Regions from separate parts of the Mesorhizobium sp. B1-1-1 genome, predicted to be linked through region 1. Evidence: predicted binding sites of a transcription regulator. Region 1 holds the regulator's gene; the other holds the start of a gene.
The links. Region 1 encodes HrcA, which represses chaperone genes, less so after heat shock. Its sites were predicted from a motif close to GTTAGCACTCNCNNNNNGNGAGTGCTAAC; they were not measured.

Region 1 (14,378 bases):
GTTCACGCGGCGCGGCGGCTGAGCGGCGAGACCGACTGGGTGGCGATCCGCGAATTCTACGACGCGTTGCTTTCGATCGCACGATCGCCCGTGGTGGCGATCAACCGCGCGGTGGCGATCGCCGAAGCCGAGGGCGCCGTGGCGGGGCTGGCGGCGCTGTACGTGCTTGGCGACGACAAGCGGCTCAATGATTACCAGCCCTATTGGGCCGCGCGCGCCGGCCTTCTGGCCAGGCTCGGCCAGGTGCCGCAGGCGGTCGAAGCCTATGACCGTGCGATCGGCCTCGAAAGCGATCCGGCGGTACGCCGCTTCCTGCAGGGAAAACGCGCGACGCTCAGGCATTGAAATGCCTGAGCGCGGTGCTTTGCCGATGAATTGTTCAGCCCGGCCACATTTCGTGCGATGCGTTGAGCGTCTTCATCAGCGGGTGCTCGCGAAGCCTGGCCCACAGGCGTTCGATGTCGGGCCAGGCGGTGCGTGCCTTGCCGCTGTCGGGATGCCAGGCCACCAGCATGGCCAGATAGATATCGGCCACCGACATCGCCTCGCCTGCCAGCCAGTCGCGGCCGCGCAAGGCGGCGTCGATGACGGCAAAGCCGCGGTCCATCTCGGCCACGGCCGCCTGCTTGACGGCCTTGGCGCCGTCGGCGTCGGCCGTGTAGCGCGGCGCGTAGTAGAAACGCAGCACCGCCGGATAGAGGGCGGACGACATGAACGCCATCCAGCGCAGGAAGTCGGCGCGGGCCGGTTCATCGGCCGCCGGCGCCAGTCCGGCCCGCGGATGGCGTTCGGCGAGCAGGATGCAGATGGCCGCCGATTCGGTCAGCGAGCGGCCGTCCGGCAAGGTCAGCACCGGCACCTGGTTCAGCGGGCTAATGTGGAGGAAAGCGGGATCGGGCCGGTCGGATTTCGGTACGTCGATCTGCTCGAACGGCGCCTTGGCCAGCGCCAGGGCCGCCTCGACAACGAAGCCGCCGCTGCCGGGACGGGTGTAGAGCTTGTACATGAGGTCCTCCGCCGGCCCTGCGGGGGCCGGGGGCGATATGAACCGGAAGCAGGGCGCTGCTCAAGCCCGTGGCAGCCGCCACCGCGGGTTTTTTCAGCGGGCCAGGCTAAGCGCCTTTTGTGTTAAGCGCCCGGCAGGGCAGAAGAGAGCGTGTCGGAACTCGACAGGCGACGCGCCGTATCGCTTCGCCCAACGAAGACCCTACGCCCCCAAGCCCTCGAACAGGATGGTCGACAAGTAGCGTTCGGCGAAGGACGGGATGATCACCACCAGGTTCTTGCCCTTGTTCTCCGGCCGCGAGCCGACGACGATCGCCGCCTGCAAAGCGGCGCCCGAGGAGATGCCGACCGGCACGCCTTCCAGCCGGGCGACGAGGCGGGCATTGGCGACCGAATCCTCGTTCGAGACCGTGACGATTTCGTCATAGATGGTGGTGTCGAGGATTTTTGGCGCGAAGCCGGCGCCGATGCCCTGGATCTTGTGCGGGCCAGGCTGGCCGCCCGACAGCACCGGCGAGGTTTCCGGTTCGACCGCGACGACATGCAGCGAAGGCTTGCGCTTCTTCAGCACCTGGCCGACGCCGGTGATGGTGCCGCCGGTGCCGATGCCGGAGACGATGATGTCGACCTCGCCATGGGTGTCGTTCCAGATCTCCTCGGCAGTCGTCGTGCGATGGATCTCGGGATTGGCCGGGTTCTCGAACTGCTGCGGGATGATGGCGTTGGGGATGGTGGCCGCCAGTTCGTCGGCCTTGGCGATGGCGCCCTTCATGCCTTTTGGCCCTTCGGTCAGCACCAGTTCGGCGCCGAGCAGCGCCAGCATCTTGCGGCGCTCGACCGACATGGTCTCGGGCATGGTGAGGATCAGCTTGTAGCCCTTGGCGGCGGCAGCGAAGGCAAGCGCTATGCCGGTATTGCCCGAAGTCGGCTCGATCAGCGTCGTCTTGCCGGGAGCGATCTTGCCCGATGCCTCGAGCGCCTCGATCATCGCCACGCCGATACGGTCCTTGACCGAGGCGATCGGGTTGAAGAATTCGAGCTTGGCAAGGAGATGGGCAACGATGCCCTTCTCCTTGGCGAATTTGTCGAGCCGCACCAGTGGCGTGTCGCCGATCGTATCGGTGATGGAATTGTAGATGCGGCCACGGCCGGGAACACGAGCGGAGGCGGCGAACTTGTTCATTGGTTTGGCTCCCAGAATGTCAGGCGGATGGAACTGATCTCAGACGGATGGCCGCCAAGATAGGCCTTCCACGGACGCAAGATAGACCGTCGCCCGAAAATATCCGAGTGGGGCCCGTGTCTAAAACGCCTCGGCCTCGGAAAAGCGTTCCCGCAAAAGCTAGTCCGGCGGAATGCCTTGGCAAAAATGGCCCTATTGGCGGGCGGCGATCGCCGCCGCCGCGCCGACCATGAAACCGGCCGCGGTGCGGTTCAGCGCCTTCAGGGCGCGCGGCGAGCGCAGGAACCAGCGCGCCTTGGCCGCCAGCGCCAGATAAGGCACCAGCACCACGAACAGGACGAGGACGGTGAGTGCGGCGAGGATGCCGTAGTCGGCCAGCGTGATGGTCTTGAGGTCGACGATGGTCGGCGTGATGGCGAGATAGAAGATCATCGTCTTCGGATTGCCGAGCGTCACCGTCAGGCCGGCGAGGAAGCTCGACGCCAGCCCGCCCTTGCCTTTCCTGGCCTCGACCGTCTCGGGCGTGATGCCGGCGGTCCAGAAGCGCCAGCCGAGGAAGGCGAGATAGGCGACGCCGGCCCATTTGACGGCGAGGAACACCAGGCCGAAGGTCTGCGCGACAAAGGCAAGCCCAAGCACCACGGCGGTGAGATAAAGGAGGTCGCCGAGCATCAGGCCGAAGGACATGGCCAGCGACGAGCGGAAGCCGGAACCGAGCGCGCGCGCCACAAGCGCGGTGACGCCGGGGCCGGGAATGGCCGCGGCCAAGCCGAGGGCGGCGCTGTAGGCGAGGAAGCCGGTGAGGGTCATGGATTGAGCCTTGCGTCCGCGAAACTGCTGGGACGGCGCCTTGTCGCACAGAGTTTCGCGGGCGGGAATTGCCTGGAGCCGGATTTGGTTGCACCAGGCATGCCCCGTGCTCGAGGCCTCCCAGCGGATCAGGACCGGCCGTCGCCGTAGGTCACGCGCCAGATGGTGCCGTTGCCGTCCTCAGTGACGATCAGCGCGCCGTCGCTCGCCACCGCCACGCCGACCGGCCGGCCCCAGACCTCGCCGCCGGAGGTGACGAAGCCGGTCATGAAATCCTCATATTCGCCGGTCGGCTTGCCGTCCTTGAACTTGAGCCGCACCACCTTGTAGCCGGTCCTGTTGCCGCGATTCCACGAACCGTGCAGGGCGACGAAGGCGTCGCCCCTGTATTCGGCCGGAAAACCGGATCCTGCGCGGACATTCCTGCCGTCGTAGAAGGCGATGTTGAGCGGCGCCGAATGCGCCTGCATCAGAATGTCGGGGACGGTGACCTTGCCGGCAAGGTCGGGACGCGCGCCCTTGTGGCGCGGATCCTCATTGTCGCCGATATAGTACCAGGGCCAGCCGTAGAAGGCGCCTTCCTTCACTTCGGTCGCATATTCGAACGGCACGTTGTCGCCGAGCGCGTCGCGCTCGTTGACCACGCACCACAGCGCGCCCGCCGCCGGCTGCATGGCCATGCCCGAACAATTGCGCAGGCCGGTGGCGACGATGCGGCCATTCCTACCGTCCGGGTCGAAAGCCCTGACGTCGGCGCGGCCTTCCTCCGCGCCCCAGGTGGCGCCGAGCGGCTTCGACCTGGCCCAGGCGTCGAGCCCGCCCCGCGGTTTCCTTGCCATGTCCTGGGCGGCGTTCGAGCCGGAGCCGACCGAGAGATACAGCGTCTTGCCGTCCGGCGAGAAGGCGATGTCGCGGGTCCAATGATGAGTGGCCGGAATATCGCGGACGATGGTTTTCGGCTCGCCGGAGGCCTCCAGGTCGCCATCGCGGTAGGGAAAGCGCACGATGCTGTCGCTGTTTGCGACATAGATCCATTGCGGGCTGTCCCCTGGCGGATAGAAGGCGATGCCGTAGGGCCGGTTGAGATTGCGGGCGAAGATGCCGTCCCTGACAGGTTTCGCGCTGCCCTCGCCGAGACGGTAGACGCGGATCTGGTTGGCCTCGCTGTCGGCGACGAACAGGTCGCCGTTGGGCGCGACGCGCACGACGCGCGGATTGTCGATGCCCGAAGCGATCAGTTCCGCCGAAAAGCCCGCCGGCAGCCGCGGCTCGGCGCCTTGCGGCCTTTGCACCGGACCGGCGCTGTTCGAGGCGGATCTGGTGACATAGGGCCTGGGCTGGTCCTGCGGGCTGATCAGCCGGCGCACGCCCGGCTCGTCGGCCCGCCAGTCACCGAATGCGGCCGCGCCCTTCAGAACCGGCTCTGCCTGCTGGGCCAATGCCGTCGCGGCGAAAAGCAAGGCTGCGGGGATCGCCACGGCGCCGGCAAGTCTGATCATCCCAGTCTCCAGCTTCTCGCTTCGCTATGCATGTCGTTGTCCCAAGACCGAGGTCACATGCACCAAGGGAACGGGCGGGCTCGGCAGTCGTTCCGGACGACACGGGGAGTTGAAGGAATTCGGGTCAGGTATCCGCGTCGAGATCGGCGTCGAGGTTCTTTTCCAGTTCGACGAGATCGGCCGGCAGCGGCATGCCCATGGCGCGGATTTCGCGCAGCTTCTCGCGCAATTGCTCCTGCACTTCGCGCACATCCTCAGGCTGGTTGACCATCTCCTCCAGCAGCAGGCTGATCTGGGCCTTGAACGATTCCAGCGCCATCTTTTCTCTCCTCGGCCGTCTGGATCGATCCCAGCTCTCAGCGCAGCATGCGCGATATCAGCTGCGCCGTATAGTCGACCATCGGGACAATGCGGGCATAGTTGAGCCGGGTCGGGCCGATGACTCCGAGCGCGCCGACGACGCGGGCGTCCTTGTCGCGGTAAGGCGCCACGACCAGCGACGAGCCGGAGAGCGAGAAAAGCTTGTTTTCCGAGCCGATGAAGATGCGCACGCCCGGTCCCGCCTCGGCGAGGTCGAGCAGCTGGATCAGCCCGTCCTGCGTCTCCATGTCCTCGAACAGGTGGCGCAGGAGTTCGATGTCGGCCTGGGCGGTGACGTTTTCGAGCAGATTGGCCCGGCCGCGCACGATCAGGCGCGCCGGCAGGCCGCTTTCCGCGCCGGCCCACACCGCCAGCCCTTTCTCCACCAGGTCCTGCGACAGCGTGTCGAGCGCTGCCCTTGTCTCTTCCTTGATACGCTCGACCTCCGCCCGCGCCTCGGCCAGCGTACGGCCGCGAATATGGGCGTTGAGGAAATTCGAGGCCTCGTGCAATTGCGAGACGGTGATGCCGGCCGGCAGATCGATGACCCGGTTCTCGACGTCGCCGTTCTGCGACACCATCACGGTCAGCGCCTTGGTGGGCTCGAGCTGGATGAACTCGATGTGCTTGAGCGCCACCTCGTTCTTGGCGGCCAGCACCAGGCCGGCGCCGCGCGACATGCCCGACAGCATCTGGCTGGCCTCGGTCAGCATGTGTTCCAGCGTGGCGCCCGAGCCGGAGGCTCGCACCTGCGCCTCGATGCTGCGCCGCTCCTCGTCGGAGAGGTCGCCCAGTTCCATGAAGGCGTCGACGAAGAAGCGCAGGCCGGCCTGCGTCGGCAGGCGACCGGCCGAGATGTGCGGCGCGTAGATCAGGCCGAGATGTTCGAGATCGCTCATCACGTTGCGGATGGTGGCGGGCGACAGCGAGGACGGCAGGATGCGCGACAGGCTGCGCGATCCCACGGGCTCGCCGTCCCTCAGATAGGAATCGACGATACGCCGGAAGATGTCGCGCGAACGCATGTCGAGCGCCTGAAGTGCCGGCGCGTGAAGAGCGAGCGACTGCGAAGCGGGATCGACTGCCTTGGTCATTTCGGCCATAACCTCCGGTTCAAGGATATAGACTTCGCGGCGCTGCGCGCAACCCGGTGTCGCGTTGCGCGATCAGCCGGTGTCGCACTTGCGATCACCCCGGTGTCGTGTTGCGCGATCACCCCGGTGTCGCCGCGTTTGCGGCCGCCGGTCCATTTTCCTTTACGCCGTGCCCCGCATGCGTCTAAAAGCCGGCCAAGATTCAAAAAAGCTGACAAGAAAGCAGGCCGAATGCGCCCCTCCAAACGCCAGTTCGACGAAATGCGCGCCATCTCCTTCGAGCGCGGCGTCTCCAAACATGCCGAAGGCTCGTGCCTGGTGAAGTTCGGCGACACGCATGTCTTGTGCACGGCAAGCCTGGAAGAAAAGGTGCCGGGCTGGATGCGCAATTCCGGAAAAGGCTGGGTTACGGCCGAATACGGCATGCTGCCGCGCTCGACCGGCGAGCGCATGCGCCGCGAGGCCTCCGCCGGCAAGCAGGGCGGGCGCACGCTGGAGATCCAGCGGCTGATCGGCCGCTCGCTGCGCGCCGTGGTCGACCTGCAGGCGCTGGGCGAGCAGCAGATCACCGTCGACTGCGACGTCATCCAGGCCGATGGCGGCACCCGCACCGCCTCCATCACCGGCGGCTGGGTGGCGCTCTACGATTGCCTGCGCTGGATGGAAGCGCGGCAGATGGTGAGCGTCGCCAAGGTACTGAAGGACCATGTCGCGGCGATTTCCTGCGGCATCCATGACGGCCAGCCGGTCATCGACCTCGACTATCTCGAGGATTCCTCGGCCGGCACCGACGCCAATTTCGTCATGACCGGCAAGGGCGGCATCGTCGAGATCCAGGGCACGGCCGAGGGCGAGCCCTTTTCGGAAGGGCAGTTCGCCGAGCTGATGGGCCTGGCCAAGAAAGGCATCCAGAGGCTGGTGAGTTTGCAGCAGATGGCGGTGGCGTAGTTTATTCATGCGGAGCCTGGGCACCCCCCTCTGCCCTGCCGGGCATCTCCCCCGCAAGGGGGGAGATCGGCTGTTGTCTCGAGCTTCGCCAGTAATCAGCATAGAATACCATGAGCGGGCGCTCACGCTGCCAATCTCCCCCCTTGCGGGGGAGATGGCCGGCAGGCCAGAGGGGGGTGCCTCGTGATCCCCTCTGCCATTCTTGAATCCGCTCTTTACGTCACCGACCTCGCCGCTGCCGAAGCCTTCTACACCGACATCCTCGGCCTCACTCCTCTCGGCAAGGTCGAGGGCCGCCATCTCTTCTTCCGTTGCGGAGCCGGCGTGCTGCTGATCTTCAACGCCGAGGCGACCAAGGTCCCGCCCGCGCCCGACGCGAGGCTGAAAGTGCCGCCACACGGCACATCGGGCGAAGGCCATCTCTGCTTTGCGGCGACCGCCGATGAAATCAGCCGCTGGAAATCCCATCTGAAGGCGGAGAACATCGCTGTCGAAAGCGAATTCGAATGGCCGCAAGGCGGCCGCTCGCTTTATATCCGCGATCCCTCCGGCAATTCGATCGAATTCGCCGAGCCGAGAATCTGGGGACTTTGATGCATTCTCTCGACGGAAAAAAGATCGTCGTCGCCAGCCACAATGAAGGCAAGCTGCGCGAATTCGCCGATCTGATGGCGCCATTCGGATTCGAGGCGAAATCGGCGAAGGACTATGGCTTGCCCGAACCCGAGGAGACCGGCACAACCTTCGAGGAGAACGCCTATATCAAGGCCTTCGCCGCAGCCAAGGCGACGGGCCTGCCGGCGCTGTCGGACGATTCGGGCCTGTGCGTCGACGCGCTCGACGGCGCGCCCGGCGTCTACACCGCCAACTGGGCCGAAACGCCTGATGGCAGCAGGGATTTCGGCATCGCCATGCAGCGCACCGAAGTGGCGCTGCAGGAAGTCGGCGCCGCCACGCCCGCGCAGCGCACGGGACGCTTCGTCGCCGTCATCTGCCTCGCCTTTCCCGATGGCGAGGCAGAATATTACCGCGGCGAGGCCGAAGGTACGTTGGTCTGGCCGCCGCGCGGCGAGCTCGGATTCGGCTACGACCCGGTGTTCCTGCCCGACGGCTTCGAAAAGACCTTCGGCGAGATGAGTGCCGAGGAAAAACACGGCTGGAAACCCGGCCAGGCTACGGCGCTGTCGCACCGCGCCCGCGCCTTCCAGAAATTCGCCCAAGCCCGATTGGGTCTGGCCCGGTTAGGCTCGGCATGATCAGGCCCGGCGCCACCATGCCGCTCGACCGCAGCCCCGGTTTCGGCGTCTATGTGCATTGGCCGTTCTGCGCGGCCAAATGCCCCTATTGCGACTTCAACAGCCATGTCCGCCACCAGCCGGTCGACCAGGAGCGCTTTGCCGCCGCCTTCGAGGCGGAACTGGCGACGATGCGCCAGCGCACCGGCCCACGCGAGGTGACCAGCATCTTTCTCGGCGGCGGCACGCCGTCGTTGATGAAGCCGGAAACGGTGGCCAGGGTCCTGGACGCCGTGGCGAAGAACTGGACGGTGCCCGACGGCATCGAGGTGACGCTGGAGGCCAATCCCTCCTCGGTCGAAGCCGAACGCTTTCGCGGCTATCGCGCTGCGGGCGTCAACCGGGTCTCGCTCGGCGTGCAGGCGCTGAACGACAAGGATTTGCGCTTCCTTGGCCGGCTGCACAATGTGGACGAGGCGCTGCACGCGATCGGGCTCGCGCGGGAGATATTCCCAAGGCTCTCCTTCGACCTGATCTACGCACGGCCAGGCCAGACGCCGGAGGCCTGGGCATCGGAGCTCGAACAGGCGATCGGCCACGCCGCCGACCATCTGTCGCTCTATCAGCTGACCATCGAGGAAGGCACGCCGTTCCACGCGCTGCACGCGGCGAAGAAATTCATCATCCCCGACAACGACCACGCCGCCGACCTTTATGCGCTGACGCAAGAGGTGACATCAGCCCATGGTTTGCCGGCATATGAGATCTCAAACCACGCCCGGCCGGGTGCCGAAAGCCGGCACAATCTGACCTACTGGCGCTATGGCGAATATGTCGGCGTCGGCCCCGGCGCGCATGGCCGCTTCGTCGAGAACGGCCACCGCGTCGTGACCATCGCGGAGAGGATGCCGGAAACCTGGGCCAATCTGGTCGAGGCCAAGGGCCATGGCGTCACCGGCGGCGAGACCCTGACGCGCTCCGAAGAGGCTGACGAGTTCCTGCTGATGGGACTGAGGCTGGCGGAAGGCATCGACCTGTCGCGTTACGAAGCGTTTTCCGGGCGCGGCCTGTCGAGCGCGCGGCTGTCGGTGCTGCAAGGCGAAGGGCTGGTGGCGCCGATCGGCAACGCCCGCCTGCGCGCCACGCCCGCCGGCATGATCGTGCTCGACGCCGTGGTGGCCGATCTGGCACGGTAGGCGGGGATGCTGCTCCCAATCTCGAAGCCAAGATTACGCTTCTGGAGGCGGCTGTTTCGCGGTATCTGAGTTGAGACCCGACCGGTGAGGCTATCCGAATGAACCTGCCGCTCTCCTGGCAATTCTGGGCGCTGTTGTCGGCGACTTTCGCGGCACTGACGGCGATCTTCGCCAAGGTCGGCATCGAGACCATCAATTCCGATTTCGCCACCCTCATCCGGACAGCCATCATCCTGGTCGTGCTTGCGGCGATCCTCGCCGCCAGCGGCCAATTCCAATCGTGGGCCTCGATCTCCGGGAAGACCTGGCTTTTCCTTAGCCTGTCGGGACTGGCGACCGGAGCCTCGTGGCTCTGCTATTTCCGCGCGCTGAAAATCGGCAATGCGGCGCAGGTGGCGCCCATCGACAAGCTAAGCGTCGTGCTTGTGGCGGTGTTTGGCACGGTCTTTCTCGGCGAGCGGCTCACCGGTGCGAACTGGCTTGGCGTCGCCCTTATCGCGGCGGGCGCGGTGCTGGTCGCTTATCGAGGGTAGTGCTGCGCCGTGGCGGGCGTTCTTGGTTTCGAGACGGGTGATGAAAATATCGAAGCGATTGGGCATCGTCCGGTCAGTGCTCCGTCGTGCTGTCGGGTTCGTTGTCGGGTAGCTTGATCTCTGGTGGCGGGCGGCGCGCGGGCCCCTGCTTGCCGTCCGTGGTGGCGGGCGGCTTCCCGTCTCCTTGCGCGGCAAAGCGCTTGCGGCCTGCATAGTAGGGCTCGAAAGCGTCCTGTATGGTCAGTCTGTCCATCCTGTCCTCCCGGGGGAATCAGGGGCTAAATCTGCGAAAGACGGTTTCGTTCCCTACTGTGGCGAAGGAATGGCGCTCGCCTTGCATTACAGCGGCTTTTGCAACCCGGCGCGGGCCGTGCCAAACAGGGCGGATGATTTCGGAACGTCCTTCGCGGCTCCATCTGGACGCGGGCGCGCCGCTGACGGAGAAGGCACCGGTGACTGGCGAGACGGGAAAGCGCAGCTATGTGATCGGGCAGACCGAGATCGCGGCCCGGCCGCTCGAACCCGCGCTCTATCTGGTGGCGACGCCGATCGGCAATCTCGCCGACATCACGCTGCGCGCGCTTGAGACGCTGGCCGCCGCCGACATGGTCGCCTGCGAGGACACGCGCGTGTCGCGCGTGCTGCTCGACCGCTACGGCATCCGCCGCCGCACCACGGCCTATCACGAGCACAATGCCGGCGAGGCCGGGCCAAAATTGATAGCGGCGCTCCAGTCGGGGCAGAGCGTGGCGCTGATCTCGGATGCCGGCACGCCGCTGGTTTCCGATCCCGGCTACCGGCTGGTCGGCGAGGCGCTCGACCAGGGCATTCGCGTCGTGCCCATCCCCGGTCCGTCCGCGCCGCTTGCCGCGCTCACCGCATCCGGCTTGCCTTCGGATGCCTTCCTGTTCTCCGGCTTCCTGCCGGTCAAGGCGGGGCAGCGGCTGGCGCGGCTGGACGCGCTTAAAGCGGTGCCGGCGACGCTGATCTTCTTCGAATCGCCGCGCCGGCTGGCCGAGTCTCTCGGCGCGATGGCCGAAGCGCTTGGCGGCGAGCGCAAGGCAGCGATCGGCAGGGAATTGACCAAGACCTTCGAGGAGATGCGCACCGGCACGCTGCGGGCGCTGGCCGACCACTATGCGGCGGCCGATACGCCGAAGGGCGAGATCGTGGTGTGCGTCGGTCCGGCCGAGGCCAGGGCGGACGAGCCGGCCGATATCGACCGGATGCTGTTGTCGCTCGCCGCCGAAATGCCGGCTTCGAAGGCGGCGGCGGAAGCGGCGAAGATGACCGGCGGCCAGAAGCAGGCGCTTTACCGGCGGCTGCTGGAACTCAGGGATGCCTCTGGAGAGGACCGTGGCTAGGCTCCCGAGCGTCAGCCGTCAAAAGGCCTACCGGCGCGGCCATCGCGGCGAATGGCTGGCGGCGGCGGCGCTGGTGCTGAAAGGCTACCGGATCCTGGCGCGCCGCCATCGCACCCGTTTCGGCGAGATCGACCTGATCGCGCGGCGCGGCGACCTGGTGCTGTTCGTCGAGGTCAAGGCGCGCCGCACGCTGATGGAAGCGATGGAGGCGATCGCCCATGAATCGGAGCGCCGCATCGAAGGCGCCGCCGACATCTGGCTGTCGCGCCAGCCGGATTACGGCAGGCTGTCGATGCGGTTCGACATGATCGCCGTGCTGCCATGGCGCTGGCCGGTGCATGTCCCGAACGCGTTTTACGGGCGCAATTGAGGGCTGCGTCGCTCGGGTTCAGTGTTCGACGGGCCATTCGCCCGCGCCAAGTGCCGCGATCGCCGCGATTATGCGCCGGAACGCCTCGGCGGCAGCCGGCACGGTGGTGCGGGCGCGCAGGAAACTGTGCACGAGGCGCTTCTCCTCGTGCCAGCTCGCTTTGCCGCCGGCGGCCAGGATGCGGTCGCGATAGGCCTCGCCGTCCGACGACAGCGGGTCGCATTCGGCGGTAACGACAATGGTGGGCGGCAGGCCGGAGAAGTCGGCGGCGCGCAGCGGCGAGAAGGTCGGATCGTCCGGCGCCTGTCTCTTGGCCGAGCGGACGTGGCGGTAGAAAGCGACGTCGCCGGTCGACAGAAGCGGCGCCTCGGCATGCTCGATGTAGGAGCGGGCAGTCTCGTCGCCGCCGAGGCCGGGATAGATCAGCACCTGGCCGGTCGGCCTCTTCGCGCGAGCGCGCGTCGCGTGACTGACCGCCGCCGCCAGATTGCCGCCGGCGCTCTCGCCGGACAGCAGCAGTGGCCCGTTCGCTCTAGCCGCCGCCCATTCGAAGGCGGCCAGAGCGTCGTCGAAGGCGGCGGGGTGGAGATGTTCGGGCGCCAGCCGATAGTCGACCGAGAGCACGGCAAAGCCGGTGCCGGCGCAGATCTCGGCGCAGATGTCGTCATGGCTGTCGAGCCCGCCCAGGATGAAGCCGCCGCCATGGTAATAAAGCACCGTGGCCCGCGCGGCCGTGCCTGCCATCCCGTAGTGCCGCACCGCGATGTTCCGGCCGGGGGCGGCGATGAGGTCGTCGCTCGCCGTCACCCCCGGCGGATAGGGCTGGCGAAGCGCCCGGCACATCCTGTCATAGATCGCACGCTGCTTGGCGATCGGCAGGTCGATCGTCTCGGGCGGATACCAGGCGTTGATGCCGTCTATATAGGCCCACAGCGCAGGGTCGAGCCGCGTCGCGTATTTGCCGCGACCGGTCATTTCAGTGCTGCCCACGGTTTCGGAAGGCATTGCCTCAAAGCTCGCTGTAAAGCCTGGCCGCGTTTTCAAAGCTGAAGCGCAGCGGCACCGAGCCCTCGACCTGCCAGACGGCGACGCTCTCGCCAGCCAGCAGCAGGCAGGCGCCGTCGGTGTCGGTGACGGCGCCGCCATAGAGCCGGTTGGCGAGGTTGAGGATTGCGGTCTGGTGCATGGCGGCACTGCCGCTGCCGCAGGCGTCCTTGACCAGCAGCACGCGAAAGCCGCGCGCCACGGCGTCCTTCACGGTGGCATCGATGCAGGCCTCGGTCCACACGCCCGATATGACCAGCCATTCGATGCCGGAAGTCTTGAGCCGATCGGCCGCCGGCCCCGCCCGGAAGGCGCTGGCCTCGGCCTTGATCAGCAGCGTCTCCCCCTGGGCCGGCGCCACCTCACGGCAGATCTCGGTCAGCGGATCGCTCTTGTCGGAGAAGGCCGACTTGCCGTCGGCTCCAACGGGATGAAAGGGCCGCTCCTGCTTGTCGAGATCTACGATATAGGCCCAGTGATGGAGCGGCACATTGTTCTGCCGCGCCGCCGCTTGCAGGCGCTGGACGTTGGCGAGGATCGTTTCAAAACCCTCGACCAGGTAGCGCGGGTCCTGCCGGTGCTCTTCCTGCAGGTCGATGAAGACAGCGGCCACGGTGCCGCGCTTGAGGGAGATGGGGCTTTTCATACGGATGCGCCTGGGATCCAAGATACTTCCAAACGCTGGAGGGACAGAGGGGGGCGCCAAGGAATGAGGCGCTCGTTCTTCAGCTGCGGTACGTCAACTAAACCGGCCGCTGGCATCAAACCTGCTTCTCCAGAAACTCATCCTCATAGGGAAAGCGCGACAGGAGCTCGGTGCCGGTCTCGGTGACCAGGATTTCGTCCTCCAGCTTGACGCCCTCGCGGCCGCCCTTCTCGCCAATATAGCTTTCCACGCTCACCACCATGCCTGGCACGATATGGCCGTCGCGACCATAGGTTTCGTAGTCCATGGCGTGCGCGATGAAGGGCGTCTCGCCATGCATGCCGACGCCGTGCATGACCGAGGTGTAGCGCTGGTCGACGAAGCGGTCGGGGATCTTCCACGCCTTTTCGGCGATCTCGCGGAAAGCCATGCCCGGCTTCACGATCGAGATATTGTGCTGAACCTGGTCGTGCGCCATGCGGTAGAGCGATTTCTGATAGGGGGTCGGCTTGCCGGGCCCACAGCGGAAGGTGCGCGAGAAATCCGAATAATAGCCATAGCAGCCGATCGTGTCGGTATCGAGCGCCAACAACTCGCCCGGCCGGATTTTTCGCCCGCTCGCCTCGTTGAACCAGGGATTGGTGCGCTGGCCCGACGTCAAGAGCCGCGTCTCGATGAACTCGCCGCCCTGGCGGATGACCTCGCCATACATGATGGCGAACAGCTCGTTCTCGGAAACGCCGGGCTTGATCGCCTCGCGCACCGCATAGACGGCGGCTTCCGCGCCGGCCATCGACACCTGCAGGCATTTCACTTCCTCCGGGGTCTTGACCGCGCGCACCGCCAGGATCTCGCCCTGGCAGTCGCGGACGTCGCAGCCGCGCTTCTCCAGCGCCAGCGCCTGCAGATGGCTGCAACGGTCGAGCCCGAGTTTCATCGAGCCGCCGCCATGCTGCTTCAGGAGTTCGGCGATCTCGTCGGCGAAGGGACCGGCGGTCTCGTCGTCGCGGCCCGATACCGACGACCAGACGAGCTTGGAAGGACGCGCCTCGTCGATCGTGTCGAGCACCATCGAGACATGGTAGCTCTGC
Region 2 (14,378 bases), on a different contig from region 1:
CGGGCAGCGCATTCAGCCTGTCGACGCCACCTTCCTGTTCATCGCCGATGTCCATGCCTGCCGCATGGCCAGCGGCTTGAGTCCCAATTGCCAGCAGGAAGGCAAGACCGACGCTGCCTTGCTGCGCAATGTGGCGGCTCTGAACGGCATTGGCGACAAGACATGGCCCGTCGAGATCGGCGGCGTCCCGACGGGCCTACGCTCCGCCGGCAGCCGAATCGGCACGCCGCTCGGCCTCGTCATCGGCGGCGACATGACCGACGATGGCGGTGGTCAGATCACCCAGCCGAGTGAAGGCACGCAATTGCTGCAATTCAGCCAGCGTTACCAGCAAGGCATGGGGCCTGACCGCGTGCATGTTCCAGTCTATGTCGGGCTCGGCAATCATGACCTCGACCAAAACGGCCCGCGGCATCACGTTGACTGGTACCGGCGCGAAATGCGCGACTATGTCGAAGTCAATCACCGTGCCGGCGTGTTCTTCAAGCCACCGGTTCCAGCCACCGACTACGATGTCGAGACCGACTGCTATGCGTGGGACTGGGGCGGGCTGCATCTCGTCCAGACCCACCGTTTCGCTGGCGACACCGGCCATGGCGCGGACAGCAGCCTGCCCTGGCTGAAGCAGGATTTGGCGACCTATGCGGCGGACGGCCGCCCGGTCATCCTGTTTCAGCATTATGGCTGGGATAATTTTTCGACTGAGCGATGGGATCCCGCCAAAAAGGCGTTCGACGACGACGGCAAGGGGCCGCCGCATTGGTGGAGCGATGCGGACCGTCAGGCACTGCTTGCGGCCCTGAAAGGCTACAACGTGATTGCCATCTTCCATGGCCATCAGCACGAGGTGCCGATGATCTATCAGCGCGACGGCCTTGATCTCTTCAAGCCAAAGGCGGCCTATATGGGCGGGTTCGCACTGGCGCGGGTCACCAATGATGGCATGGATGTCGTGCTGGGCGAAGCCAGCGACGATCACGGCGGGGTCACATTCACCAACGCCTTCAGCAAACCGTTCCAGACATGAAAGCCCGCAGCGGCCTTTTCGTCCCGGACGCTGACTGACGTCGACCTGGCAGTGCGCTCGGGCCTCGGCCTCCGCTACGAGATGCCGCCGATGATGACCGCCGCGATGTAGGGGCCGAAAGAAAACGCCCCTCGCACCTTTTATCGTGCGGGGGGCGTCTTTGCCGTTCGCTTTTCCTTCGATTGCTCTCGTGAATTGCTGACGACAACCATGAAACGTGCTTCGACCGAAATGGCTCCCGGCGTCCAGATTTTTTTAGGGCCGCTTTGTTCAGTGCCCGATTGGCGTGAACCGTCGCGGCGGGTGAGCCAAGAATTGACATGGCCGTTTAAATAGCTTACAAGACCTTTGTCGATATTTGTTGACTGACTTTTGTTATCCGCGCTTTGCAGCGCGCCTTTGACGAACTTCCCACATCAAAAATCGAGACAAACGACGTTGTGCATCCGCATGACGGCGAACGAGTATTTGCCATGGAAAGGGTTCGTCATGAGCACCGGCACAGTTAAATGGTTCAACGCCACCAAAGGTTTTGGTTTTATTCAGCCTGACGACGGCTCTGCCGACGTTTTCGTCCACATCTCGGCCGTAGAGCGCGCCGGCATGCGTGACATCGTCGAGGGCCAGAAGCTCGGCTACGAGATGGTCCGCGACAACAAGTCCGGCAAGATGTCGGCCGACCAGTTGAAGGCGGCCTGAAAAAGGATTCAGCCTTCCCGGTGACCACGGATGTACTGGCACTGGTGAATGGCGAATTCGGGCGCATGGCGGCGGAAACCTGAGTTTTCGCACGCTGCGTGCCGGAGCGTCCTGTGCATCCACTGGATGCGCGACGCTCTCATGGAAGGTCAGGCGGTGCCTGGCCTTTTTCACTTTGTGGGTCTCGCCGTCGAAAATGCGCTGCGCGTCGGCCTGAACGTGCTAAGGGACGCTCCAGCAAATTGAATCCGCCGCCCCAATGCTTTTGTGCGTGGGTCCTGACTGAAGACCGGTCTTGCCCTATCGGCACGAGACTCCTGACAGGAGAAAGATTTTGACCGCCAATTCGAAAACAGCTGCTGATCAGGCAGTGCCCTTGTTCAGCAAGACGCAAACCCAGTCGATGTCGCTCAACCGCATCATTTCCGAACGCGATGCCCTCACCGAGGCGCGTGAAGCCAAGACCGCGCGTTTGCGCGAACTGCGCCTGGAAAAAGAGGCAGATGAAATGGCTGCGGCGGCCGCACAGGCGGCGTTGCCGAAACGGGCCGGAAGACGCTGATGGCGACGAAGCGTGTGCCGGCGACACCCATCGCCGCTGATGCGACCATCGCCGACATGGTCGAAACATTGGACAAGCCAGTCGAATATGTCCGGCGTGTGCTGGAAAAACTCGAACGCTGCAAGCGCGTCCATGGCGATGCACAGGTGCGCGTCGGCGTGCGGGGCCGCGCCGAGTGCCCGAACTATTTGATCGAATATGTCCGCCAAGACGCCAAGACCCGCGAGCCGGTGACCCATCAGGACGCCGCCTACAGCGGCAGCACGCATCGCGAACTGGCGCCGCATCACATCGCGGAGGCGAGGAACTGGTCGCCTGAGGAAATGAACATAACGGCGGTTTCGGCCCTGATCGGCCGTTTGCGCAGTCCGCGCGCACCATCGCGCTTCGCCGACGAGGACTGAGATGGCCATAAAATTCTCCGCCAAGGACCAACCGCCGGCGCCCGCCGCCGCTGCAAAGCCGGTCAAGCCGGGTGCCGCGCCGAAGGCGGATGCCGCTGCCGAGGCCGCGACCGATCTATTCAAGTCGCCGACCGAGGCGCCGTCGCGCAAGGCAGGCAAGAAGAAATAGCGCCTTGCCGCAAGACGCCGACCGCAATCTGCTGTGCAGGGACCGTTCTCGTTGGTGACCGCAGCCAGCCTTTCATCGCCCCAACGAGGCACCGTCCCGGCATTTGATTGCCAGAGCTGCGGCGCCTGTTGCTCCTACTCGGCCGAGTGGCCGCGCTTTTCCACCGAGGACGACGCGCACCTCGACCGTATCCCGGACAAGTATGTCGCGACCGATCTGTCGGGTATGCGTTGCGAGGGCCCGCGCTGTTCGGCCCTCTGTGGCGAAGTGGGCAAGGCAACCGCTTGCGGCATCTACGAGCTGCGCCCGGATGTCTGCCGCGCCTGCATGCCCGGCGACGAGGATTGCCTGATGGCGCGTCGGGCGCACGGGCTGCCTGTCCTCTGATCTGACGGCGCCGCGGCTTGTGCACGGGGATTTCGCTGCTACGCTGCCCGCCGGGCAGCACAGCGGAGGACCAAATCGTGAGCATCGAATTCTTGTTGACGTCGCTGATCGTGGTGGCTTCGCCCGGCACCGGCGTCCTCTACACGCTGAGCGCCGGGCTTTCCCGCGGCGCCCGCGCCTCAATCGTCGCCGCTTTCGGCTGCACGCTCGGCATCATCCCGCATATGGCTGCCGCCATCACCGGCCTCGCCGCGCTCCTGCACACCAGCGCGGTCGCCTTCGAGACGCTGAAATATCTGGGCGTCGCCTACCTCCTTTACATGGCCTGGAACACGCTGAAGGAGAGGGGTGGTCTGAACGTCGAGGACAATGTCGCGCCGCGCTCCACCGGCAAGGTGATTGCGAGAGGCATCCTCGTCAATGTGCTCAACCCGAAGCTGTCGATCTTCTTCTTTGCCTTCCTGCCGCAGTTCGTCAGCACGACCGAGCCGCACGCGCTGTCGAAGATGCTGGAACTGAGCAGCGTCTTCATGCTTTTGACCTTCGTCATCTTCGTCGGCTATGGCATCTTCGCCGCCTCGATCCGCAGCCATGTCGCGTCGCGGCCGAGGGTGCTGACCTGGATGCGCCGCACGTTCGCCGGCGCTTTCGTCATGCTCGGCGCCAAGCTTGCGCTGGCGGACAGGTAGAATTCGTTCGCCTCGCCTTGGCACGAAATCGATGCCGAACAATGAGAAGGCGAGCCTTGGCCCGCCTTCTTTTGTTCTTCAACTCCGGACTAGCCGGCAATCATTTGTTCGCGCCGCCGAGCGCCTTCAATTTTTCGCAGAACGGGGCATACGGCTTGCTCATCGCCGCATCCTGACATTCCTTCATCATCATGGCTTGGTCGTCCTTGGACATTTTTGCCCAGGCGGCTTTCATCTCGGCGTCGGATTTCATCGTCTTCATGCTCGCATCGGTGAAGAACGGTTCCATCATCTTGGGCGAGTCGAGCGCTCCGGCAAGTGCCGTGCCGCTGAGAACGGTCAACGCGAGTGCTCCAAAGCAGGCGGTTCTGATGTTCATGACATTAGTCCTCCCTATGGTCTTTCTCGATCGTCGAATGGCGGTCGGACTCTATTCCTAGCACAAACCGATGTGTATTAGGAGTAACTCATATGGTGAAGCCGGCCTATCCCTTGACGTAGCCCATCGCCTCGACGATCCGCCCGCCCTCGACGCGCATCAGATTGACGCCGCGCAGCGAATTGCCGTCCGCCATCCAGTAGCGCCAGCGGATCGTCGCCCGCTCGCCGGCGACGAAGGTCTCCTCGATGTCGAAGCGCGTGCCGGGCTGGGTCGCGATCGCCGTCCATAGCCCGACGCAGGCCGCCTTGCCGGCATGGCGCGCACCGTCCGGTGCCGGCACGGTGTTTTCAATCACGCAGTCTTCGCCCACCAGCTCGGCGAGCGCCGACGGTTCGTGCAACTGGAACACATCGTTGAAGCGCCGCATGATCTCGGCTGTCCGCCGCGACTCTGGATGGCTGTCCATGATGCTGCTCATCTCGTGCTTCTCCTGATTTATTGTTGCGCGGCGGTACCCACGAGGGTCGCCTTGAGGTTGATCTGGGCCACGCCGGCCAGCGCGCGCGAAACGAGACAGCTCGCCTTGGCGGACTGGGCAAGGCGCTCGAACTGGTCTTCGGCGAGCCCCGCGGCGTCCACCGCCGTTTCAAGGTCGATGCGGGTGATGGTCGGCCCGGCCTCCGTCGCTCCGAGGTGCACCCTGGCGATGGTGCGGATGTCCCGGGGAATATGACCTCCCTGGCCAAGGATGAAGGTCAGCGCCATCGAGAAGCAGCCGGCATGCGCGGCCGCAATCAGTTCTTCCGGGTTGGTGCCGGGGCCGTTCTCGAAACGCGACGGAAAGGAATAGGCGCCTTCGAACACACCACTGCCGAGCCGCAGCCGGCCTGAACCTTCCCTCAGCGTGCCTTGCCACTCGGCCGAAGCTTCACGAATTGTCATTGCTGTTCTCCCTTCTGGTTCGATCGATGTGAAAGATCAGGCTCCGTCGATGACGACCTTCCCGAACACGTCGCCTTGCTGGAAATAGCGGTAGGCGTCGCGGGCCTCGGCGAAGGGGAAGACCTTGTCGATGACCGGTCTCAACCGGTGCGCCGAGACGGCGTTGAGCATCGTTTCGAGGTTTGCGCGGCTGCCGACGAACAGACGGCCGATTGTGACGAGGCTGCGCTGATAGACGGCGCCCGGGATCTGCACCGTTGCGCCCTTCGCATCCTGAATGGTGAGCAGCACGATGCGCCCATAAAGCGCGCTGGCGATCAGCGACTGCGCGAAGGTCGGCGGGCCGCCGGTTTCGACGGTAAGGTCGATACCGCCGGTTTCGCCACGCACCATCGCCCCCCATTCCGGCATGTCGGTCGAGGAGACGACGAGGTCGGCCCCCATCGCCCGCAGCTTGCCGACCTTCTCGGCGCGAGAGGTGACGGCGACGACGCGGCAGCCGAGCAGCTTGGCGAACTGCAACGCGAACAGCGAGACGCCGCCCGAGCCTATGACTAGAACCCATTGGCCGGGCTTGGGAATCTCCGCCCCGGTCAGTGCGTTCCAGGCTGTCAGGCCGGCGCAGCTCAGCGTTGCCGCCTCGCGCCAGTCGAGATGCTCGGGAACTCGCACCGCCCATTGCTCGTCAAGCACGGCGTACTCGCCGAGCATGCCATCCAGCGTGCAGCCGAGCTGGTCGATCAGTCCGGCATTGATGCGGCCATCGATCCAGCGGGCGAAATAGCTGCCGGTGACACGGTCGCCGACGGCAAAGCGTGTGACATCATCGCCGATGGCGACGACCTCGCCGGCGCCGTCGCTGAGCGGAACGATCCCGCGGCGCGGTGTCAGGGGGTAGGTGCCATTGAGGATCATCGTATCGCGTCGGTTGAGCGAGGTGGCGCGCACCCGCACCACGATCTCCTGGGGACTTGGCTCCGGTCGCACCTCTTCCCGCATCACCAGACATTCGGTTCCGCCCAAACCCTCAAGACGATAGCTGCGCATTTCGGCTCTCGATTATATAGACTGATCTACATATTATGTAGACCAGTTGTCATATTTCTGGCAAGGCTTATAAGGATCTCTCCTGACAGAGGTTGACATGGCGAACGATACGAGAGCCCGCATACTCGAAACGACCGGATTGCTGCTCAGGCGGCGCGGCTATCACGGCACTTCGCTCAATGACATACTGAGCGCCAGCGGCGCCCCGCGCGGCTCGCTCTATTTCCACTTTCCCGGTGGCAAGGATCAGCTGGTCGTCGAAGTGACGCGCGCCAGCGTGGCCGAGGTGACTGAGAGGCTTGGCGCCGAGCTGGCGGCGGAAAGCGATCCGGCGGTTGCCGTTCACCACATTTACCAGTCGGTCGCTCGCATGCTGGAGGACAACGAATTCTCGCTCGGCTGCCCGATCGCGCCGGTCGTGCTCGATGCGCCGAACGACGTGCCGGACTTGGAGGAAATCTGCCGCTCCGCTTTCGAGCAGTGGATCGGCCTGCTGCGCCAGGCGTTTGTCAGGGCAGGGGTGGTCGAGCGCCGCGCACGGGCGCTGGCGCTGTTGGTCGAGTCCTCGCTGGAAGGCCTGATGGTGATTGCCCGCGCCACCCGCGATCGCTCATCGATCAACGTCGTGGCCGATGAGGTGGCTACCCTGATCGAGCAGGCAGTCCTCGCCGGCAAGGCGACGCGGCAAGCGGAGAGCACTGCTGTCTGACGCTGGTTCCAACCGACCACGCTGAAGCAAAGCCTGAATGTGCAAAGAAAAGGGCGGCATCGCTGCCGCCCTTTCCGCATGCATAAAGCAGATGGCTGGATTAGAAGTCCATGCCGCCACTCAAGCCCGCTTGCGGGCTTGAGCATTGTTAGTTCATGGGCGTGCTTATGGACTTCTTAGAAGTCCATGCCGCCCATACCGCCCATGCCGCCGCCGCCCATGCCGCCAGGCATGCCGCCGCCAGCCGACTCCTTCTTCGGAGCCTCCGCGATCATGGCTTCGGTGGTGACCAGCAGGCCGGCGACCGAGGCCGCGTCCTGGAGAGCCGTACGCACGACCTTGACCGGATCGACGATACCCATGGCGATCATGTCGCCATATTCGCCGGTCTGGGCGTTGTAGCCGAAGGTCGCGCCCTTGTTCTCGAGGATCTTGCCAGCAACGATCGATGCTTCCGCACCGGCGTTGGCAGCGATCTGACGGGCCGGGGCCTGCAGTGCGCGGCGAACGATGTTGATGCCGGCGGCCTGGTCGGAGTTGACGCCGGTGGCCTTGAGGTTGCCCGAAGCGCGCAGCAGGGCCACGCCACCGCCGGCAACGATGCCTTCTTCTACGGCCGCGCGGGTCGCGTTGAGGGCGTCATCGACGCGGTCCTTCTTTTCCTTCACTTCCACTTCGGTCGCACCGCCGACGCGGATAACGGCAACACCGCCGGCGAGCTTGGCCAGACGCTCCTGCAGCTTCTCCTTGTCGTAGTCCGAGGTGGTCTCCTCGATCTGCTGCTTGATCTGGGCAACGCGGCCCTGGATCTCGGCCTTCTTGCCGGCGCCGTCGACGATGGTGGTGTTCTCCTTCGAGATCGACACCTTCTTGGCGCGGCCGAGCATGTTGAGGCCGACATTCTCGAGCTTGATGCCGAGGTCTTCGGAGATGACCTGGCCACCGGTGAGGATGGCGATGTCTTCCAGCATGGCCTTGCGGCGATCACCGAAGCCCGGAGCCTTGACGGCGGCGATCTTCAGGCCACCGCGCAGCTTGTTGACGACCAGCGTGGCCAAGGCCTCGCCTTCGACGTCTTCCGAGATGATGAGCAGCGGCTTGGAGGTCTGCACGACCGCTTCCAGGACCGGCAGCATGGCCTGCAGGTTGGAGAGCTTCTTCTCGTGGAGCAGGATGTAGGCGTCCTCGAGATCGGCAACCATCTTATCGGGGTTGGTGACGAAGTAGGGCGAGAGATAGCCGCGGTCGAACTGCATGCCTTCGACGACTTCCAGCTCGGTCTCGGCGGTCTTGGCTTCCTCGACGGTGATGACGCCTTCGTTGCCGACCTTCTGCATCGCTTCCGCGATCATCTTGCCGACCGACTCGTCGCCATTGGCCGAGATGGTGCCGACCTGGGCGACTTCCTCGGAGGTCTTGATCTTCTTGGCGGCCTTGCCGAGAGCTGCGACCACTTCGGTCACGGCCAGGTCGATGCCGCGCTTCAGGTCCATCGGGTTCATGCCGGCGGCAACCGCCTTGTGGCCTTCCTGGACGATCGACTGCGCCAGAACGGTCGCGGTCGTGGTGCCGTCGCCGGCGATGTCGTTGGTCTTCGAAGCGACTTCGCGGACCATCTGCGCGCCCATGTTCTCGAACTTGTCCTCAAGTTCGATTTCCTTGGCGACAGTGACGCCGTCCTTGGTGATGCGCGGTGCGCCGAACGACTTGTCGATGACGACGTTGCGGCCCTTGGGGCCGAGCGTGACCTTCACCGCGTCGGCGAGGATGTTGACGCCGCGCAGCATGCGCTCACGGGCGTCGCGGGAGAATTTTACGTCTTTGGCAGCCATGTTCAACTCCTGGCAGGGGCTCGGATCGAGCCCGAAGATTCAAGATTCAGTTGATGGAAAGGCCGATATTCAGCCGATGATGCCCATGATGTCGGATTCCTTCATGATCAGAAGGTCTTCGCCATTGAGCTTGACTTCGGTGCCCGACCACTTGCCGAACAGGATGCGGTCGCCAGCCTTGACGTCCAGGGGCACGAGCTTGCCAGCTTCGTCGCGGGCGCCGGAGCCGACGGCGATGATCTCGCCTTCCTGCGGCTTTTCCTTCGCCGTGTCGGGGATGATGATCCCGCCGGCGGTCTTGGATTCGGATTCGACCCGGCGTACGACCACGCGGTCATGAAGCGGGCGGAACTTCGACTTTGCCATGTTTTCTTCCTCGATGAGAACGGTGAGAAACAGTTCCTCCGTCCGGCGAAGCCGGACAATCTACAAAGCCCGGCGGTACCGGACCTGTGGTTAGCACTCACCCAGGGCGAGTGCTAACGTGGCGGTGAAATAGGCTGCTGGCTGGCGAGAGTCAAGGCGCGCGCGAGCGGGCAGCGGCGCGAAATTTTGTTTTCCGCGAAAGCCCGCTCGCAGAACGTGCCAGTTGCCGCTGGCCTTTCATGCGAAATGCGCCGGTTCCTCCCGCAATCGACGGCAAAACAAGGCGCGGAGGGGTGCTCTGCCGCTATCGGTCAGAGATCCTGCCGCCCGATACTTCGATACGCAAGACGTGTCGATGTCACGGGAGAGGGGCGCGAAAGCCGCCGCCGAAAACTACAGAAACAATCTCAGCTGCGTATGGATGATGGACCTGTAGTCGTCGATCGTGCGGCGGCCTTCCTTCTCGTCCTGCGTCAGCGCTAGCCGCACGACGCCGCCGGCAAGCTGGAAGATCAGGAACACCACGCGCGCGAAGTCTTCGCGCCGGTCGGGCCGCAGCATCGGAGCGACGTGGTCGCAGAACATCTTGGCCTGGTGCCTTGTCTCAGCAATGTCGAGGTTCTGCAGCGCCTTGTCAGCCTGTATCGCGTTCTGCAGATCCTGGATGGCCGGGTCGTCGGCCACGCGCCGGTAATAGTCCTCGATCATGCGGTCCGCGGCAGCCGTCACGTCCTCAAGCCCACTTATTTCGGCGATGATCTCGCCGAAGCGTGCTCGGCTTTCCTCCGAGAAGCGCTCATAGAGCATCGCCAGGATCGCCGATTTGTTGGGGAAATAATGGTAGACGGTGGCGATCGGTCCGCCCGCCAGTGCGCCCACTTCCTTCATCGTCACCGCGTCGATGCCTTTTTCGCCGATCAGCCGCATGGTCGTCGAAAGGATCGCGTCGATGCGTTCGCGGCTCCGCTCCTGCTTGGGCCTGCGCCTCGGCGCCGTCGCCATCCGCCTTGCTTCCGCCATGCGCCCAATCTCTCGCGAGAGCTTCAAAATTCCCGGTTGACAAGAAACATGATCAAGTATCAGTTTCGTAATGCTGACAAGTTGTCAGCTTTTTTATCGCACTGCAAGGACGTTGGGAGGCGCCTCGTGACTGCGACGCAAGCCGTACAAGCGGAAAATGGCGATTGGCTGGTCGGCAACCCGACCGGCGTCGAGCTCGGCTCCGCATTATGGATCGGCTCGGTCGGGCTGCTGATCCTCGGGCTTCAGCCCGTGCTGCTTGGCGCGCTCTACACCGAGGGCCATGTCAGCGGCGATGAACTGGCGCTGGTCGCCACGGCGGAGATGATCGCGATCGCCATCGGTTCAGCCGTGGTGGCGATGCTGCTTTCCGCGCGCAACATGCGCTGGAAAAGCGCCGTCCTTTTGATCCTGCTGGCCCTGGCGAATGTATGGACCGCCCATGCCGCAAGCGCCAATGCGTTGATCGCCGCCCGCGCCATCGCCGGGCTGGCTGAAGGTGGTCTGGTCGCGATCACCACCGAACTGATCGCCCGTTCGCGACGGGCGGAGCGCATCGGCGGCTGTTTCGTGACGCTGCAGACCCTGGCGCAATGTGCGCTCGCTCTGCTTTTGGCACTCTATGTCATTCCCAAGGCGGGGTCGTCCGGCGGCTTCATCGTGCTTGCCGTCGTCTGCGTCGTTTCGCTGGCGGCCGCTTTCACCGTACCCGGTGACTACGCCGACCTGCCGAAAGAGGAGAACCTGGCCAATGTGCTGACGGTTCCTTCGATCACCGCGCTATTGTCGGTCTTCTGCTACTTCATGTTCTTCGGCGCGATCTGGGCCTTCCTGGAACCGCTCGGTGCGCAGTATGGGATTGATAGCTGGACCGTCGGTCTGATCGTCTCGGCCAGCCTGGCGACGCAGGTCCTGGGCGCGATGACGGCGACCGTGTTCGAGGCGCGCATCGATTACCGCATTGCCATTACGGCCATCGGTGCCGTCGCGCTGGTCTCCTCCCTTGTTCTTGCCAGCGCACCTGGCCTGACGACATTCTGGATCGCCGCCTTGGTCATGGGCTTCATCCTGTTGTTCATCGTACCCTATCAGATCCGGCTGGCGATCACGGCGGACGAGACGCGTACCGCCGTGCTGCTGGTGCCGGCTGCACAGCTCTTCGGCCTGGCGATCGGGCCGGTCGCGGCGTCACTGCTCATCGACGGCAAGGATTTCCGGCCCGTGCCGGAATTCGCCGCGGCAAGCGGGTTTGCCAGCGTGGCCCTGCTTGGCCTGTTCGTGGCCACTATGCGCCGTCGGCGCGTCTGACGGGACGGCTGGATGTCGACGATCACCGCGCGGAACTGGAGCAACTGGTCGGGCTTCGTGCGCGCCGAGCCGAAGCTGGTCGCCGCTCCAACCGACGCCGGCGAGCTTGCCGATCTGGTGCGCACGGCACCTGGGCCGCTGCGCGTGGCGGGTGCTGGCCACTCCTTCACGCCGCTGGTGGCATCGCAAGGCTCGATCGTTTCCCTGGAGAAGATCGAGGGGCTGGTCTCGCACGATGTACAAAGCCATCGCGCGCGGGTGCGGGCAGGGACGCGGCTCGGCCCGCTGATGCACATACTGCAAGGCCTGGGCCAGGGCCTGCCCAATATGGGCGACATCGACCGTCAGGCGATCGGCGGCGCGCTGGGCACCGCCACCCATGGTTCCGGGCTGACGCTGGGCGCTTACCACACCCGGTTGGAGACGGTGCAGATCGTGGACGGGCGGGGCGAGTTGCGCGAATTCGATCGGACCCGCGACCAGGACATGATCCATGCGATGGGCGTTGCGCTCGGCGCCTTCGGCATCTTGACCGAAGTCACGCTGAACAACATCGCGACCTACCGGCTGCGCCGCCGCAAATGGGTGCTGCCGATCGCCGACATGCTGCGCGATTTCGAGATGATGATGGCCGCGCACCGGTCGGCCGAATTCTACTACATTCCGTTTTCCGGCTACGCGCAGTTCATCGCCAGCGACCTCAGCGACGCGAACCCGACCACCAGGCCGACCGACGACGACGAGGCCGGCCTGGCGACACTACGCAAGCTGAGCCGGGGGCTGCGCCGGCTGCCGTGGCTGCGCCGCTCTTTGATCCGCGGCGCCGTGAAGAAGGTGCCGGCCGAGGATTATGTGCAGGACTGGCTCAACGTCTATGCCAGCGACCGGCAGACCAAGTTCAACGAGATGGAGTATCATCTGCCCTTCGAGGAGGGGCCGAAGGTGATCACGCAGATCATCGAGCTGACCGAGAAGCACTTTCCGGAAGTTTATTTTCCGATGGAGGTGCGCTCGGTGGCACCCGACATGTTCTGGCTTTCGCCCTTCTACAAGCGTCTGACCTGCTCGATCGCCATTCACCACGATGCCGCCAACGACCCTGAGCCCTTCATGCGGGCGGCCGAGCCGATCTTCCGCAGGCATGGCGGCCGGCCGCATTGGGGCAAGATGCACAGCCTGAAGGCGGCGGATTTCAAAAAGCTCTATCCGCGCTGGGATGATGCGATGGCTGTTCGGCGAGACATTGATCCCGAGAACCGTTTCGTCTCGCCCTACATGGCCGGCCTGTTCGGCATCGGTCGATGAGCGGCTATTTCACCACGCTGTCGGATGCGTTGAGGGCGGCCGGCGTCTTTCAGCCTTGTCTCGTGCTCGACCGCGACCGGCTGGACCGCAACATCGACCTGGTGAAGCAGAGACTGGCGCCCGGCCTTGCCATGCGGCTGGTCGACAAGTCGCTTGCTTGCCTGCCGCTGCTTTCGCACGTCGCCGAGGCGCTCGGCACCCATCGCTTCATGACGTTTCATCCGCCGATCACAAGGGCCGTGCTCGACGCTTTTCCCGATGCCGACATGCTCTATGGCAAGCCGATGCCGGTCGGCGCGGCAAGGCAAGCGATTTCAAGCGGCACCGCCGACTGGTCGCGCGTCTGCTGGCTGATCGACAGCGAAGAGAGACTGGCGGAATACGGCGCTCTGGCCGCCGAACTCGACGTCGGGTTGCGCATCGCTTTCGAGATCGATGTCGGGCTGCATCGGGGCGGGTTCGCGGAACCGCGCGCGCTGTCGAAGGCATTGAACGCGCTGCCCGCCCGGCTGCGCTGCGAAGGCGTCATGGCCTACGAGGCGCACGCGCCGCACATTCCCGGTCTGTTCGGCGGTCCCCAAAAGGCGCTGGCAGAGGCGTCGCAGCGGGCCGCGGCATTCATCGCGGCTCTCGGCGAGGACCAGCGCCGAACACTGAACATCGGCGGCTCGAAGACGGCACTGCTTCACCATGGCGGCATGGCCAACGAAGTGTCGATCGGGTCGGCCTTCGTGCTGCCCGGGGATTTCGACACGCCCGGCCTCGACGGCTTCCAGTCCGCGGCCTTCATCGCCACGCCGATCCTCAAGGTGGTCGAGCCGATGCTGCCAGGCCCGCCGGCGGTCACCCGCCTGCTGCAGACGGTCGGCCGGTTTCCGCGCAAGGGTTGCTATCTCTATGGCGGCAAATGGATGGCCGAACCGGTGTTTCCCGAAGGCATGGAGACCAATGGCCTGCTTGGCCTTTCCTCGAACCAGCAATTCATGGGCCTGCCCGGCGATGCCACCACCAGGTCAGGCGACTACGCCTTCCTGCGTCCGACGCAAAGCGAGGCGGTGCTGCAGCAGTTCGGATCGATCGCGGTTTTTTCGGGCGACAGGCTCGTGGACCGCTGGCCCGCGCTGCCAATGGGGTAGGCATGGTGCCTCGTTACGATGAGTCCAAACCAGACGCTTCGATGTAACAGACCGACCGTCAACCCAAAGCCACGATGCGCCGGCGACCAGCAGCCGCATGCTTGGAACAGTCAGCGAGCCTATCCGCCTCCAGACGGGGTCATCGTTGACCGGCCTTCTCGGCGAGATATCGAGTAGCCAACGCGATTGAATTGGGGATAGGTGTCGATCCTCTATAGTTGGCAATTTGGCGCCTGGAGATTTCCAACTGGAGCGCCATCCCCTCAAGCGAGAATTTCAGCAGATCGTCCATGATATGGCGGAATTCCCGGTTCTCCATACCAACTGAGGGCAGGGTATCGATCCATTCGGCTGTCAACTCGACTCCCCCGTCCCACTCGATTGCATTGCCGTC

Region 2: groES (co-chaperone GroES) is a predicted target of HrcA. The motif match lies at 9,305-9,333, and genes of this name have one in related genera.

Annotation. Positions count from the first base shown of each region.
Region 1 is NZ_VFWW01000003.1:273,428-287,805, forward strand. It holds gene FJ986_RS06920 (RNA polymerase sigma factor) at 1-345, shown strand, start outside; gene FJ986_RS06925 (glutathione S-transferase family protein) at 380-1,006, opposite strand; gene cysK (cysteine synthase A) at 1,208-2,188, opposite strand; gene FJ986_RS06935 (LysE family translocator) at 2,381-2,998, opposite strand; gene FJ986_RS06940 (sorbosone dehydrogenase family protein) at 3,127-4,497, opposite strand; gene FJ986_RS06945 (hypothetical protein) at 4,622-4,816, opposite strand; gene hrcA (heat-inducible transcriptional repressor HrcA) at 4,854-5,951, opposite strand; gene rph (ribonuclease PH) at 6,183-6,899, shown strand; gene FJ986_RS06965 (VOC family protein) at 7,083-7,493, shown strand; gene rdgB (RdgB/HAM1 family non-canonical purine NTP pyrophosphatase) at 7,493-8,155, shown strand; gene hemW (radical SAM family heme chaperone HemW) at 8,152-9,330, shown strand; gene FJ986_RS06980 (EamA family transporter) at 9,429-9,863, shown strand; gene FJ986_RS06985 (hypothetical protein) at 9,937-10,116, opposite strand; gene rsmI (16S rRNA (cytidine(1402)-2'-O)-methyltransferase) at 10,316-11,227, shown strand; gene FJ986_RS06995 (YraN family protein) at 11,220-11,597, shown strand; gene FJ986_RS07000 (alpha/beta hydrolase) at 11,616-12,572, opposite strand; gene FJ986_RS07005 (isochorismatase family protein) at 12,607-13,287, opposite strand; gene FJ986_RS07010 (Xaa-Pro peptidase family protein) at 13,403-14,378, opposite strand, start outside.
Region 2 is NZ_VFWW01000001.1:267,437-281,814, forward strand. It holds gene FJ986_RS01345 (metallophosphoesterase) at 1-1,027, shown strand, start outside; gene FJ986_RS01350 (cold-shock protein) at 1,517-1,726, shown strand; gene FJ986_RS01355 (hypothetical protein) at 2,061-2,288, shown strand; gene FJ986_RS01360 (hypothetical protein) at 2,288-2,692, shown strand; gene FJ986_RS30355 (hypothetical protein) at 2,694-2,861, shown strand; gene FJ986_RS01365 (YkgJ family cysteine cluster protein) at 2,913-3,248, shown strand; gene FJ986_RS01370 (LysE family translocator) at 3,326-3,937, shown strand; gene FJ986_RS01375 (hypothetical protein) at 4,038-4,316, opposite strand; gene FJ986_RS01380 (nuclear transport factor 2 family protein) at 4,423-4,797, opposite strand; gene FJ986_RS01385 (OsmC family protein) at 4,815-5,261, opposite strand; gene FJ986_RS01390 (NAD(P)-dependent alcohol dehydrogenase) at 5,298-6,308, opposite strand; gene FJ986_RS01395 (TetR/AcrR family transcriptional regulator) at 6,406-7,017, shown strand; gene groL (chaperonin GroEL) at 7,194-8,849, opposite strand; gene groES (co-chaperone GroES) at 8,919-9,215, opposite strand; gene FJ986_RS01410 (TetR/AcrR family transcriptional regulator) at 9,609-10,235, opposite strand; gene FJ986_RS01415 (MFS transporter) at 10,362-11,543, shown strand; gene FJ986_RS01420 (D-arabinono-1,4-lactone oxidase) at 11,556-12,848, shown strand; gene FJ986_RS01425 (DSD1 family PLP-dependent enzyme) at 12,845-13,984, shown strand; gene FJ986_RS01430 (DUF2442 domain-containing protein) at 14,124-14,378, opposite strand, start outside.